Regions from separate parts of the Paenibacillus shunpengii genome, predicted to be linked through region 2. Evidence: predicted binding sites of a transcription regulator. Region 2 holds the regulator's gene; each other region holds the start of a gene.
The links. The regulator Rex, encoded in region 2, represses fermentation and respiration genes when NADH is low (regulators of the CRP and FNR family bind a similar motif). The targets are predictions, from matches to a motif close to TTGTGAAATATTTCACAA.
Positions count from the first base shown of each region.

Region 1 (3,156 bases), on a different contig from region 2:
TTTACAAGAATCCGGCAGGTCTTGAGATGATCTGCAAAACGGCTGATCACTTCATCATCATTTGAATGAATAACCGAAGAGTGTCCCATTCCTCCAAAAGAAACGATTTCTGCGGCACGTTCTATCCCCTGCTCTACCGTCTTAACCTTGTAGCAGGCCAGAATCGGACTCAGCTTCTCAGCGGACAATGGGAATTTTTCTCCAACACCGTCCAGCTCAGCAACCAGAATCTTGGTATTCTCCGGAACGACGATTCCGCTCATCTTCGCAATATCGACAGCCGACTGGCCGACGATCTTCGGATTAACAGCACATTTGTCAGCGGAGATAGCATAAGTCGTTAATTTCGCCGCTTCATCTTTGGTTACGAAGTAGCAGCCATCCGCCACCATTCTCTTCTTCACTTCATCGTAGACGGGTTCTTCTACAATGACCGCTTGCTCTGATGCACAGATCATTCCGTTATCGAAGGATTTGGATAAGATCAAATCTGTCACTGCTTGATTAAGATTCGCCGTCTTCTCTATAAAGCAAGGAACATTTCCTGGTCCAACGCCAAGTGCCGGTTTACCGCAGCTGTAAGCTGCCTTAACCATCGCTCCACCACCGGTAGCCAAAATGAGTGCAACATCCGGATGATTCATCAGCTCGTTTGTCTTCTCCATCGACGGGGCGTCAATCCACTGAATACAATCAGCTGGTGCGCCTTCTTTGATCGCTGCATCTCTTAGAATGCGTGCTGCTTCCCGGCTTGAGTTTTGTGCCGATGGATGGAAACCGAATATGATAGGGTTTCGTGTCTTTATGGCAATCAGTGCCTTAAACATCGTTGTAGAGGTAGGATTGGTTACAGGGGTAATCCCCATAATTACGCCTACCGGCTCCGCTATTTTTTGATAGTTCTCAAACTCATTATCTTCGATGACGCCGACCGTTTTGTCATATTTAATATTGTTGTAGACATATTCTGTAGCAAAAATATTCTTGATAATCTTGTCTTCATAAATTCCGCGGCCTGTTTCCGTCACAGCCAGCTTGGCTAGATTCATGTGCTTATCAAGACCAGCCAGTGCCATCGCCTGAACAATACGGTCAACCGCCTCTTGATCTAATTGCATAAATGCTTCCAGCGCCTTCTTGCCCTTGGTTACCAGCTCATTAATATATTCCGCCGCAGTAACTTCTTTGGATACAGCCTCGTTCTTAACAGCCATCTCCTATCATCCTCCTACCCAAATTCTGAGTTTTTTGTCTCTCTATTGGATTACGAAGTCATCATATCATGCATGATTCTCTTTGTTTGTGAATTTATTCACAATGTATAAAAACTTCGAATTCGATAGTGAAATGAATCACAATGTTGGAATTTTGCCATACTTTGCTTCTCCCGCCCTCTTAACGAAGGTATATACTGAACTTGTAAATCGAACAGTGCAAGGGGGAATCGCATATGACTCACTTAGCATTACTTGAACAAAAAGAAGGCAATATCCGCTGCTTCACATCAGAGAACAAACAGCTCTTACTCAACTTATTGAAGTATCGATCATTACCAAAAGGCTCTCATCTGTTCTGGGAGGGGGATCCTGCCGACAAGCTGTTTTTTATTAAGCACGGGCGCATCAAGATTACGAAATTCACAGATGAAGGAAAAGAATTAATCATGTATATTCATCAGGACGGGGATTTGATCGGTCATGCCGACCCCTTCTTCTCTTCTAGGCACAGCTATTCTGCTGAAGTATTGGAAGAGAGCGAGATTGGATATGCAGAAACCTCAGAGCTTCAGCTGCTCATTGAGATCAACGGCGGATTTGCACTTGATTTTATGAAATGGATGGGTATATACCATCGAATTACACAGACGAAATTCCGCGATCTTATGATGTACGGCAAGCAGGGAGCTCTGTGCTCAACACTAATCCGGCTCGGAAATACTTATGGAGAAGTGGATGGTAAGGATATTCGGATTAACAAAAAGATGACACATACGGATCTGTCGAATATGATTGGTGCAACCCGGGAAAGTGTCAATCGAATGCTCGCTGAGCTGCGCAAGAAAGGCGCTTTGGCATATGATGATGGCTGCATCGTGATCAAGGAATTAAGCGTTCTTCAACAGATTTGCCGCTGCGAGCAATGCCCGGTAGAAATCTGCAGGATTTAACAAGACAAAAAGCCGACCTTCTGATTTAGAGAAAGATCGGCTTCTTTTTTTATATGAAGATGGAAATAGACCACCCATTTTAAGCAAGCACAATATACAATTTGCTCTTCATGATATGCACCCTATAAGCTGGCACCTTGGTTATATTACTAGCTTCCCTTGTGACATCTCCCGTTTCCAGATCAACCTTCCAATCGTCGGAAGGATCATACACCGTATGTCCAGACACAATGCCCTCCGTGAGCCTGATTCCCTCTGGATTTATTCTTACATTATCGAGAGCAAACAGACCACCGTCACTTGTCCTGAACACACCAATTTCGCGATTCTGTAGAGTAACCATACGTCCGATCAATGAATAGAAATCCCGCTCGTCTCCTACTGGATAAGCCTTGGCCTTTATAACTTCTGATACATTAACAGGCACCTGCTGTTCCTTCATTCTCCCCTTGATTACACCCATAGGTTAACCCTTCTTTCCAAGATACGGTAATGTCTTCGTCTCAAAGTGATTGATTCATCTTTTATTATTTTAAATTAAAGATTCTGAAATGAAAATCATATTTTGGCGAATATTTCAAAATGATACCATGGTAGGATATTTGAATGTGTGAATATTCCCAATACAGATGCATTAGGTCTTGTTATCGACAAAAAAAGCCTGCCACCGACTACTGTCGTTCAGCAAGCTCTAATCTTATTTCGTCTCTCGGACTAAGCACCATATCCAGTCCATTATCCATCAGCTCTTTATTGTTCACTTCAATTTTCCATCTTTCCGTAATTAACGGAACATAACCATCAATCGAATGAACGTATCGTTTGTTATCCGTCAGTTGAATCCGCTCATTCTTCTCCAAAATATCTCGTACGGTCAAATTAGGAAAATAAAGACTAGCAATGGAGCCCCGCAAATCCGGCTGACTTACCCCGCCATAAATCGTTAAGGTTACAGCCGATGGCTCCAAATTCTCAATCTTGGCAATAGG
Region 1 covers NZ_JBHUMJ010000004.1:403,136-406,291, reverse strand. The annotation lists gene adhE (bifunctional acetaldehyde-CoA/alcohol dehydrogenase) at 1-1,214, opposite strand, end outside; gene ACFSVM_RS18245 (Crp/Fnr family transcriptional regulator) at 1,451-2,167, shown strand; gene ACFSVM_RS18240 (nitrite reductase (NAD(P)H) small subunit) at 2,247-2,630, opposite strand; gene ACFSVM_RS18235 (hypothetical protein) at 2,839-3,156, opposite strand, start outside.
Region 1: the regulator Rex is predicted to act here: its motif matches at 1,301-1,318, upstream of adhE (bifunctional acetaldehyde-CoA/alcohol dehydrogenase).

Region 2 (3,156 bases):
CAGACCAGACCGATTTTTGTGTCTTTGTTACCGTAACCAGTTCTTCTTTTTCCTTTGCAATAGCGATTGCAGCTTCTTCCTCTGCCCATGTATCCTTCATTACATATTCATAAAATAAATAAATACCTAAGAGCACGAGTAAGAAAGCCACAATGCTGATGAGTATCCACTTTCTTTTTTTTCTCAAGGCTGAACTCCCTTCTTGCCCCCAGCATCAATCAGCGGGACGTCAGTCCTTCGAAAGCAGCTTGTGCTTCGCGTTTAATCCGTTCTTCATCCATCGTGAGCATCTCACCGTTCTTAACTAACTGCTTGCCATCCACCCAGACATGCTGAACGTCCTTGCTGCTTGCAGAATAGATGACATGTGATATCAAATCGGTGTAGGGCAGGAAATGAGCCTGATCCAGGTCAATGGCAACAAAATCAGCTTTTTTGCCTGGTGCCAGCACTCCCGTATCCTTGATGTAGATGGACTTCGCTCCATATTCAGTTCCCATACGCAGTGCTTCTGTGGCAGGTACGGCGGTTGGATCACCGCTGACTCCTTTGTGAATCAGAGCAGCTAGGCGCATCTCTTCAAACATATCCAAATTATTGTTGCTTGCTGCACCATCTGTAGCAAGCGATACAACAACCCCTGCTTTTAACAGCTCAGGTACTCGCGCAACACCGCTCGCCAGCTTCAGGTTGCTTCCAGGATTATGAGCAACAGCCACATTGTATTTGGCGAGCACCTCTATTTCTTCATCCGTTAAATGTACAGCATGTGCCACGAGAGAAGGTCTAGAGAAGAAGCCAAGCTTCTCCAGATGTGCTACTGGACGCAGCCCATACTCTTTTACATTCTGTTCTACTTCAGCGGCCGTTTCGGACATATGTGTATGCAGGGGTAAATTCAGCTCATGTGCCGCTTCTACAAATTTCTCAATAAACTCTGGTCCGCAAGTATATGGTGAATGTGGGGACAGCATCGTCGTGATACGTCCGTCTGCCTGATTATGCCATTCCCGGGCAAAGGTCGTTGCTTCCTTCAGCTTAAATGCACGCAGCTCATCTGAACCGAAGCCAATCGCTCCCCGCATCAGACTTGCGCGAATGCCCGACTCCTGTGCCACTTTCGCCACCTGATTCATCTGATCATACATATCAAGGAAGGCGGTAGTTCCACCTCTCAGCATTTCCAGAACAGATAGCGAGGTCCCCCAGTAGACATCCTCAGCTGTGAACTTTTCCTCCATCGGCCACATTTTTTCTTGAAGCCAGACCTGAAGAGCAAGATCATCGCCATAGCCGCGTAGAAGTGACATCGCTGCATGACCATGTGTATTGATAAGGCCAGGAATAAACAGCTGGTGCTTGCCGTCATGAACCGGAAGACCTTCTGTCCCTTCAGGTAGATCTTCACCTATATATGAGATGCGGTCATCCTCAATCAGCATATAACCGCTGACGATTCGCCATTCAGGATCACTTACTGCAAATTTGCCGTTCTTGATGAGCCACTTATTTGACATCCTCTTCCTCCTCTTTCCCTGCTTCGTTCTCTAGATAATAAGCCAGACTAAGCAGATCTGTAGTGAAGTCCGCTGTATGAATCCGGATATGAGCAGGAGCCTTGATAATAATCGGGGCAAAATTAAGGATCGCTTCAACTCCCGCCTCCACCAGATAATCCGCCACACGCTGAGCTTCCGAATCCGGAACCGTTATAATGCCGATTCTAATGTTCAGATCCTTTACTGTTTTCACCAGCTCTTCCATAGGCTGAACCGTGAGCGTATTGATATTGGAGCCAATCTTCGAGGGCTGGGAATCAAATACGGCGACAATCTTCATATTGTCTTTTACATATCGATTATAGTTCGACAAGGCATGTCCGAGATTACCAGCACCGACAAGTGCCACATTAATCTGTTGATCCAGCTTCAAGATTTGTCTGATTTTATCGATGAGATAAGCTACATCATAGCCGATGCCTTTGCGTCCAAAATCCCCGAAATAAGCGAGATCCTTACGGATTTGCGCTGGATTCAAATCCAGTCTGAGACCAAGCTCCTGTGAAGATACAGTGGTCACTTCTCTTTTGTACAGCTCTTGTAAATAACGCAGATATACTGGCAGTCTTCTTACGACAGCCTCTGAAATTTTGTCCGACTTCAATTACAATTCCCCCTCACAACTGCAAGCAGTGTCCGTGCTTTCTATTACTTCTCTTCATTCGTTACATGTTCCTCTAGCCACTCGCTGATACGCGGAACCATCTTGTCCGTTGTCATATGCTCCATTTTAGGACCTGGCAGGGAATATAAAAAGTACTTGCCATAATACGATTCAATGACTCTTGTATCATACACGATAACGATGCCTCGGTCCTTAGCGGTTCGCACCAGTCTTCCGAAACCTTGTTTAAACCGAATAACCGCCTGAGGTACCGAGAGCTTCATAAACGGATTTTTCTTCTCCTGCTGCAGCAGTTCGCTCTTGGCTTCTACAACAGGATGGTTAGGAGGCTGGAAAGGCAGCCGTACAATAGCCAAACAGGATAAAGCTTCTCCTGGAATATCGACACCTTCCCAGAAGCTGCTCGTTCCAAGCAATACAGAAGCTTTGGCCTCCTGGAATCTTCTCGTCAGCTTGGTCCGGCTCCCACTGTCTACCCCTTGTCCAAACACGGAAATATCACTTGAGGCGAGAGCTTCCTTCAGCGGCTCATGTACTTGTCTCAACATCTTGTAAGAGGTAAACAGGACAAGCATTCTGCCCTTCGTTGCCTGTGCGGCCTCTGACAAAGATTTGACGAGCATACTGACAAAATGATCATCACCCACACTGCCCTTCACACTTGGAAAATCACGCGGAACCACAAGAAGAGCTTGTTCCCGGTAATTAAACGGAGACGGCAGCTGTGATGTGAGCAATCTCTGCTGCTCCTGTGCTTCGGTCAGTCCAAGCTGATCGATCATAAACTGGAACGATTTATCTACCGATAAAGTAGCCGAGGTTAAAATAACGCTTCGCTTCTTATCAAAGAACATTTCCTTCAGCTGAGGACTTACATCTACAGGAACTGCATACAGCTGAAGCGACTTGCTCTTGAATTGTCCGCTGGCCTCCAGCCAATATACGGTCCCTGCATCATCAAGGCGCATGAAA
Region 2 covers NZ_JBHUMJ010000002.1:3,007,707-3,010,862, forward strand. The annotation lists gene ACFSVM_RS13970 (cell wall elongation regulator TseB-like domain-containing protein) at 1-187, opposite strand, end outside; gene ACFSVM_RS13975 (amidohydrolase) at 219-1,517, opposite strand; gene ACFSVM_RS13980 (redox-sensing transcriptional repressor Rex) at 1,507-2,163, opposite strand; gene dinG (ATP-dependent DNA helicase DinG) at 2,208-3,156, opposite strand, start outside.

Region 3 (3,156 bases), on a different contig from region 2:
CCCTTCTCGAACAGCACGTTCATCATGCCGAGTGCGAGTGCGGCATCGGTTCCGGGATACAGCGGTACGAACCAGTCCGCCCACTGTGCCGTGCGGTTGCGATGAACATCAATGACAATGACCTTGGCACCTGCTTTACGCGCTTTCTCTGCAAGGACTACCTGATGCATGTTCGTGCTGATAATATTTCCGCCCCACACGATAATGACATCAGCATGCTCTGTTTCTTCCGGCACAGTCCCCCGGTTCGCACCCATCGTATATTTCCATCCGGTAGTGCCGGCTGCATTACATATGGTCTGCTCCAGCTGACTTGCACCCAGCGCATGGAAGAAGCGCCGATCCATTCCGTCTACACCGAGAATCCCCATATTTCCATAGAAAGAGTATGGCAAAATAGCTTCTGCTCCGTATTTCTGCGATATAGCCTTGAAACGTTCCGTAATCTCGCTGATCGCTTCCTCCCAGGATATCCGCTCAAATTTGCCTTCGCCCTTGAGACCCGTTCTCCGCAAAGGATACTTCAGACGTTTCTCATCATATATACGTTCTGTCATGTTTCGGACCTTGTTGCAAATGGCGCCCTTGGTAATCGGGTGATCCGGGTTGCCGGTCACCTTCACAATTTTGCCTTCCTTCTTATGCAAGAGCAGTCCGCAGGTGTCGGGACAATCCAGTGGACATACGGCAGGAAATATTCCATTCTGTTCATTAATCACAGCTTGCCTCTCCTTTCTCATAGCACTTCTTAAGTTTCAAAGTCGCTCAAACCAGTTCTTTTATCATAATTCCGGATTCCATAATCGTCAAAGTGTGACAAAAAATAAAAGCAGTTCCCGCCACTGGCAGTAACCGCTTTTCACACGAGCTGATCTAATCAAAAATATTTTTTTCGCTTGTTTCATCATTTCCATGCAAGGGTAATAAAAATCAAGGCAGTTAGGAGTTAGGAAGACCCCTCCTCCAAGTGCCGTATCATAGACCACTCCCGAAAATTCGTCATGTAAAGGTTTCGTTCCCCCGAACCTAGACATGGCGAATTTTAGTATTGTCCTTGGCACCCTGTGCAAGAGGCTTGCCATGCGGCTGTTCATGAAGATATGCCAAATAGTAGGCCCCTGCTACAAACACGGCTCCACCTGCAAAATTGCCCAGCCAAACCGGAATGAAATTAGTCAGGTACATACTCCAGGAATAATGTCCTTCAAATATGGCGGCGGGTATGAGAAACATGTTCGCGACAACGTGCTGAAAGCCAATGGCTACAAACGCCGCTGTCGGAATCCAGATCCCGAGCACCTTTCCACTCATCGTATCTGCTGCATAAGACAGCCACACCGCAAGTGCCACAAGCCAGTTACAGCCTATTCCCGAAATAAAAGCCTGCAGGAAGCTGTCTTCCAGCTTATGTCCCGCCATATTTACCACTTTATCCAGATAGACGCCTTCACCTGTCAGCCCCAGCACATGACCGAAAAAATAGGCAACAAAAATGGCCCCCGCGAAATTTGCCAACGTGACAAGCGCCATGTTTCGGATGAGCAGAAGTGTAGAGATCCGCCCTCGCAATCTTGCCAGAGATACCGCCATCATATTGCCCGTCAGGAGCTCTCCTCCGGCGATCAATACCAGCACCAGGCCAATGGGGAATACAAGCGCCCCAATTAGATTCGTAATACTGCCCCAAGCCTCGGGAGCCGCTGCGGTGACCCGGATATAGAGCAGAAATCCAAGCGATATATATACACCCGCCAAAAAGCCGAGGATCAAGACGACAGATAGTGGATTATGGGCTTTGGCAAAGCCGGTATCCGCTGTAAGTTCAGCAATGTCTTTAGGTTTCTGAGCTGCCATGAGCCATCCCCCTTATTTCTTTTACATTAACCCATACCTCCATTGTATCGCTTTTTCAAGCTCTCGATTGTTAATAAATTCACAAACATAAATACTGGATCGGTATTCTTATTCGTAGTCTTCACTTGCAGATAAGACGATTTAGAATAAACTGCAATTCTTAGCGTATGAAAAAACCGCCAGAGCAAAATGCGCTGACGGTCATAAGTCCAATCAAATATAGGATTATTAAACGAGAACCTCTTCCTTCTTCTCTTGAGCTGTGGCATCCACAGGCTTCAGTGCTTTCTGTCCGACACTGTTCAGGAAGTTCCAAGGCTTGTTGTAGTGCGGCTGGAAGAAGAAGTCGATAAACGCCAGCTCATCTACAGTCATCTCATTCTGGATACATACGGACAAGGTATTAATCGACTGTGTAAGCTCGGCTTCACTCATCAGCTGTGCCCCCACAATCCGGCGGGATTCCTGCTCAAATATCACTTTAATTAAAACCTTCTCTGCCGTAGGCATGAATTCCGGACGATAGCTGTCCTCGAGAGTAACGCTCTCGACCTTAAGTCCCGCTGCTACTGCCCCAGCTTCTGTCAGGCCTGTTCCCGCGATGTTCTGTTCATAAATCTTGATCCCTGATGTACCTTGGGTTCCCATGTAGCGTGTCACAGGAGCCTTGAGGTTGCGGGCAACCAGCGTACCCATGCGCACCGCATTGGTTGCGAGCGGAATATAGGATGCTTGTCGAGTTGGATTGTAATAGATCGCACTGCTGTCTCCGGCTGCAAAGACATCAGGATTGCTTGTGCGCATGTAGCGGTCCACCAGAATCGCTCCGTTCGGCATCATGTCAACCTGGCCCTTTAAGAGCTCGGTATTCGGACGGAAGCCGATACACAGAATGACCAGATCGGTTTCGTAAGTGCCTTTATCGGTAACGACTTTACGCACGCTGCCCTCTTCTCCTTCGAAGCGGCTCACTTTCTCACCAAGCACAAGCTGAATACCCTTGTCCGTGAGGTCGGACTGAATACGGTCGGTAAATTCAGCATCCAAATATTTGCTTAGAATGCGGTCTTCTGCATCAATCAGCGTTACTTCTTTGCCATTCATCTGGAATGCTTCGACCAGCTCAATACCAATATAGCCTGCACCTACAACGGTTACGTGGCGTGCATCTTGAGATTTGGCAATAATCGTATTGGAGTGCTCATAGTTCTTGCACAGAAGCACGTTGTTCAGATCAATCCCTTCAAGATTCGGAATAATCGGCCAGGATCCAGTCGTCACAATCAGCTTGTCATAAGTGTC
Region 3 covers NZ_JBHUMJ010000011.1:204,462-207,617, forward strand. The annotation lists gene ACFSVM_RS22905 (molybdopterin-containing oxidoreductase family protein) at 1-740, opposite strand, end outside; gene ACFSVM_RS22910 (formate/nitrite transporter family protein) at 1,027-1,854, opposite strand; gene ACFSVM_RS22915 (FAD-dependent oxidoreductase) at 2,083-3,156, opposite strand, start outside.
Region 3: the regulator Rex is predicted to act here: its motif matches at 1,922-1,939, upstream of ACFSVM_RS22910 (formate/nitrite transporter family protein).

Region 4 (3,156 bases), on a different contig from region 2:
TGTCTATTGTCCCCGTTTGTCTCTTCCGTAGTACAATTTTCATCTTAATATATGTTTGCAGGTATTGCACGCAACCTGCCTGCACACGAAAAAAGACGCCCCCTAAGGGACGCCTTCTAGATGAGGAGCTTAGTACGCCAGAGCGAACAGACCCTCAATATGTTTCAGGTAACGAATGTTACTTGCTTCTTTCATGAGTGTTGCAGGAAGACCCTTCAGACGAGTCTGGCTTCCTCCAAGCATTGCGATTGCATCTTTACGTCCAAGGCTTCCCAGTGTACCGGAGAAGACTGGAGTGAAGACTTCAAGCTCGCCGCCCTTGATGGTTGCTGCCAGGTTATGTCCGATCGTCTCACCCATTTGCCAAGCAAGCTGTGCTGTTGGAGGGTAAGGACGAGCGCCTTCACTTGGAATAACAACTGCGCTGTCACCAGCGATAAACACATTCTCATGGGATGTGGAATGCAGTGTTTCTTTTACCGTTGCACGTCCGCGGTTCACTTCAATACCACAGTTCGCTACTACAGCATTACCTTGAACGCCGCCAGTCCAGATCAGAGTGCTTGTCTCGATGGAGCTGCCGTCTTTCAGGAATACCGTATGCTCTTGCATTTCTGTGATCGCTACGCCAACGATGAATTTCACGCCGCGTTTCTCAAGGCTTGTTTGTGCACGCTCAACCAGCTCTGGCGGGAATCCTGCCAGGATCGAAGGACCTGCTTCTACACTATAGAGCTCAACTTCGCTGCGGTTGATACCTTTTTGTTTGCAAACTTCTGTAAGCACATCTGCATACTCACCAACAAGCTCGATACCTGTCAAGCCGCCGCCGCCGATAACGATGGTAGCGTCTTTTTTCTCGCCTGTTTTCTTGTATGCATCCAGACGAGCTTCCACGTGAGCACGAATATTGTTCGCTTCTTCAACAGATTTCAGCGTAAAGCTGTACTCTTGAAGTCCTGGAATACCGAAGAATGCTGTTTCACTACCCAGAGCAATAACCAGGTAGTCATAGCTATAGATGGTTCCGCTCTTCATTGTGACTTTGTTCTCGTCAGGTTTGATTTCGGCAACCGTATCAATTTTAAGATTTACGTCTTTACCGCGGAGCAGTTTCTCAAGTGGAAGAGCAACAGCCTTCTCTTTGATTGTACCTGCAGCCAGACGATGCAATTCTGTAATGATTTGGTGAGTCGGGAAGCGGTTCACAACCGTAATGGTCGCTTCTTCGGCAGTCAGGTATTGACGCGCTGCAAGTGCGCTAAGCAATCCGCCGTAGCCGCCGCCCAGGATCAAAATTTGCTTCGACATATCCATCCTCCGTTCTTACTTTCGTATGAAAAAATCTTAGTCTTGTTTGTTTTGCTGACGCTCGTTCAGAATGTTCAAGAAAGCTTGAGCAAAACGAAGCGTATGTTGTACGTTAGGGTCTTTCAGCATTTTGAGCATGCCGAACAGGCCAACAGAAGACTGTTCCGCTTGAGCGCGATCGCCAGCTTCGATGGCTGCAGAAGCAACACCTTTTGCTTTTTCTACTACTGGAGTAGTAAATTCGCCAAAGGCAACTTTCATGTCGTTTACGAATACTTGGTCCTTCGCCAGCCCTTGAGCAAAGTCATAAGCTGTAGTCATTGCAGTTACCATTTCAGCCAGTTTAGGCAAGTTCTCAACCAGAACAGTAAGAGACTCCTGAACCTCCGGCTTCATCAATTGATCGAGCACATCTTTTTGTGCTTGAGGAGCACCTGTAGCAGGTACTTCTTGTTGCGTCGGTTGTGACATAAGAGAACGTCCTCCTTTACTTTGGGTTATAAGCCCGCTCGCCTGACATTTCTGCTAAGCAATCTAGTCGATCAAGGAACTACATGATTGTAATGTAACAATTTTCACACAAAGAAAGAGCCGATGCCACTAAGGGCGGCTCAGGCAGCTCTACAGCAGAAGTGTGATGTATTCCATGGATCTATTGCAGACACGAATATGATCATTCATCGCAATAACAAACTTACCGAACAGGTCATAAAAACGGATCCTATACCCTAATATTACACTTCTTACACGTGAACATGAAATAAATATTTTGGCAATTGTGAATACCTTGTGAACATTGTAACAAATACACCTTTTTTGTCAATACGACGTGCAAAAGCCTGTTCCCCATCCATGAATTTGCTTTTTCTCATATTTGCTACTATATGCGGTGTCAAAGAGCATGCTGATCACTATATGTATCAACGTATACCGCTTAAAATTTCCATAAAGTTTTATTCTCACTCTTGTTAAAATTTAACTCCACCAAATTTCACAAAATAAATAAGACTGCTCATGCCTTCTCGCACGAACCGTCTTATCATCTCGGTATTGTCCCCTGGCCCGCCCTCGCCATTACCTGAAAAATCAGCATTTGGTCATAACATTAACATTCACATGTGATATGTACATTGTACTGGGGATAAATTGTAATGAATGGAGTCCCCGGCTCGCTATTTATTGTTTATTACCGAATCAAATAGGCCCGTCTCCGCTTCATGTTTGCCTTTCTACAGACCGGGTATGTAATAACTATATCCATTAAGAACAAGGAGGCGTTCACGATGAAACAGCAATCAAGCGAAGAGGTACGCAATCAATTGGACAAGGATAAGGACTCCAAGGAGCAGGTAGACAAAATGAAAAACCATGAGGACGTGGAGCCTCAAGCCGAGAACTGGAATCCCCGCTCTGAGGACAATCTGAAGCAGTCTTAATCCTGCTAAAAGGGTTAGAATAAGCTGCAGTAACGTTATCGTATACTGCACATACAAGCCATGACCAGAGGTTACCCCTTGTTCATGGCTTGTTTCATATATGAACTTTAACAGCAAACAGAAGGAGGAGAACTCACATGGCACATACCGAATTTAAGACACGGGCTTATCATTTCCAGGATGATGGCATCATCCCAAACCACCCAAACTTACCGGTTCTCTTATATCCGGGTGTTCTAAGAGGCAGGGAACAGGAAACGGAAGCCCTATTCAACAGCCACAATTGGCAGAACACCTGGACAGGCGGCGTATTCCCCTATCATCATTATCACAGCAACACACATGAGGTCCTCGGTGTGATCAGCGGATCGGTCAAGCTGCAGCTTGGCGGAGAGCAAGGGATCGTGGT
Region 4 covers NZ_JBHUMJ010000011.1:382,037-385,192, forward strand. The annotation lists gene ACFSVM_RS23725 (NAD(P)/FAD-dependent oxidoreductase) at 130-1,311, opposite strand; gene ACFSVM_RS23730 (DUF1641 domain-containing protein) at 1,348-1,782, opposite strand; gene ACFSVM_RS23735 (hypothetical protein) at 2,595-2,747, shown strand; gene ACFSVM_RS23740 (cupin domain-containing protein) at 2,885-3,156, shown strand, end outside.
Region 4: the regulator Rex is predicted to act here: its motif matches at 1,875-1,892, upstream of ACFSVM_RS23730 (DUF1641 domain-containing protein).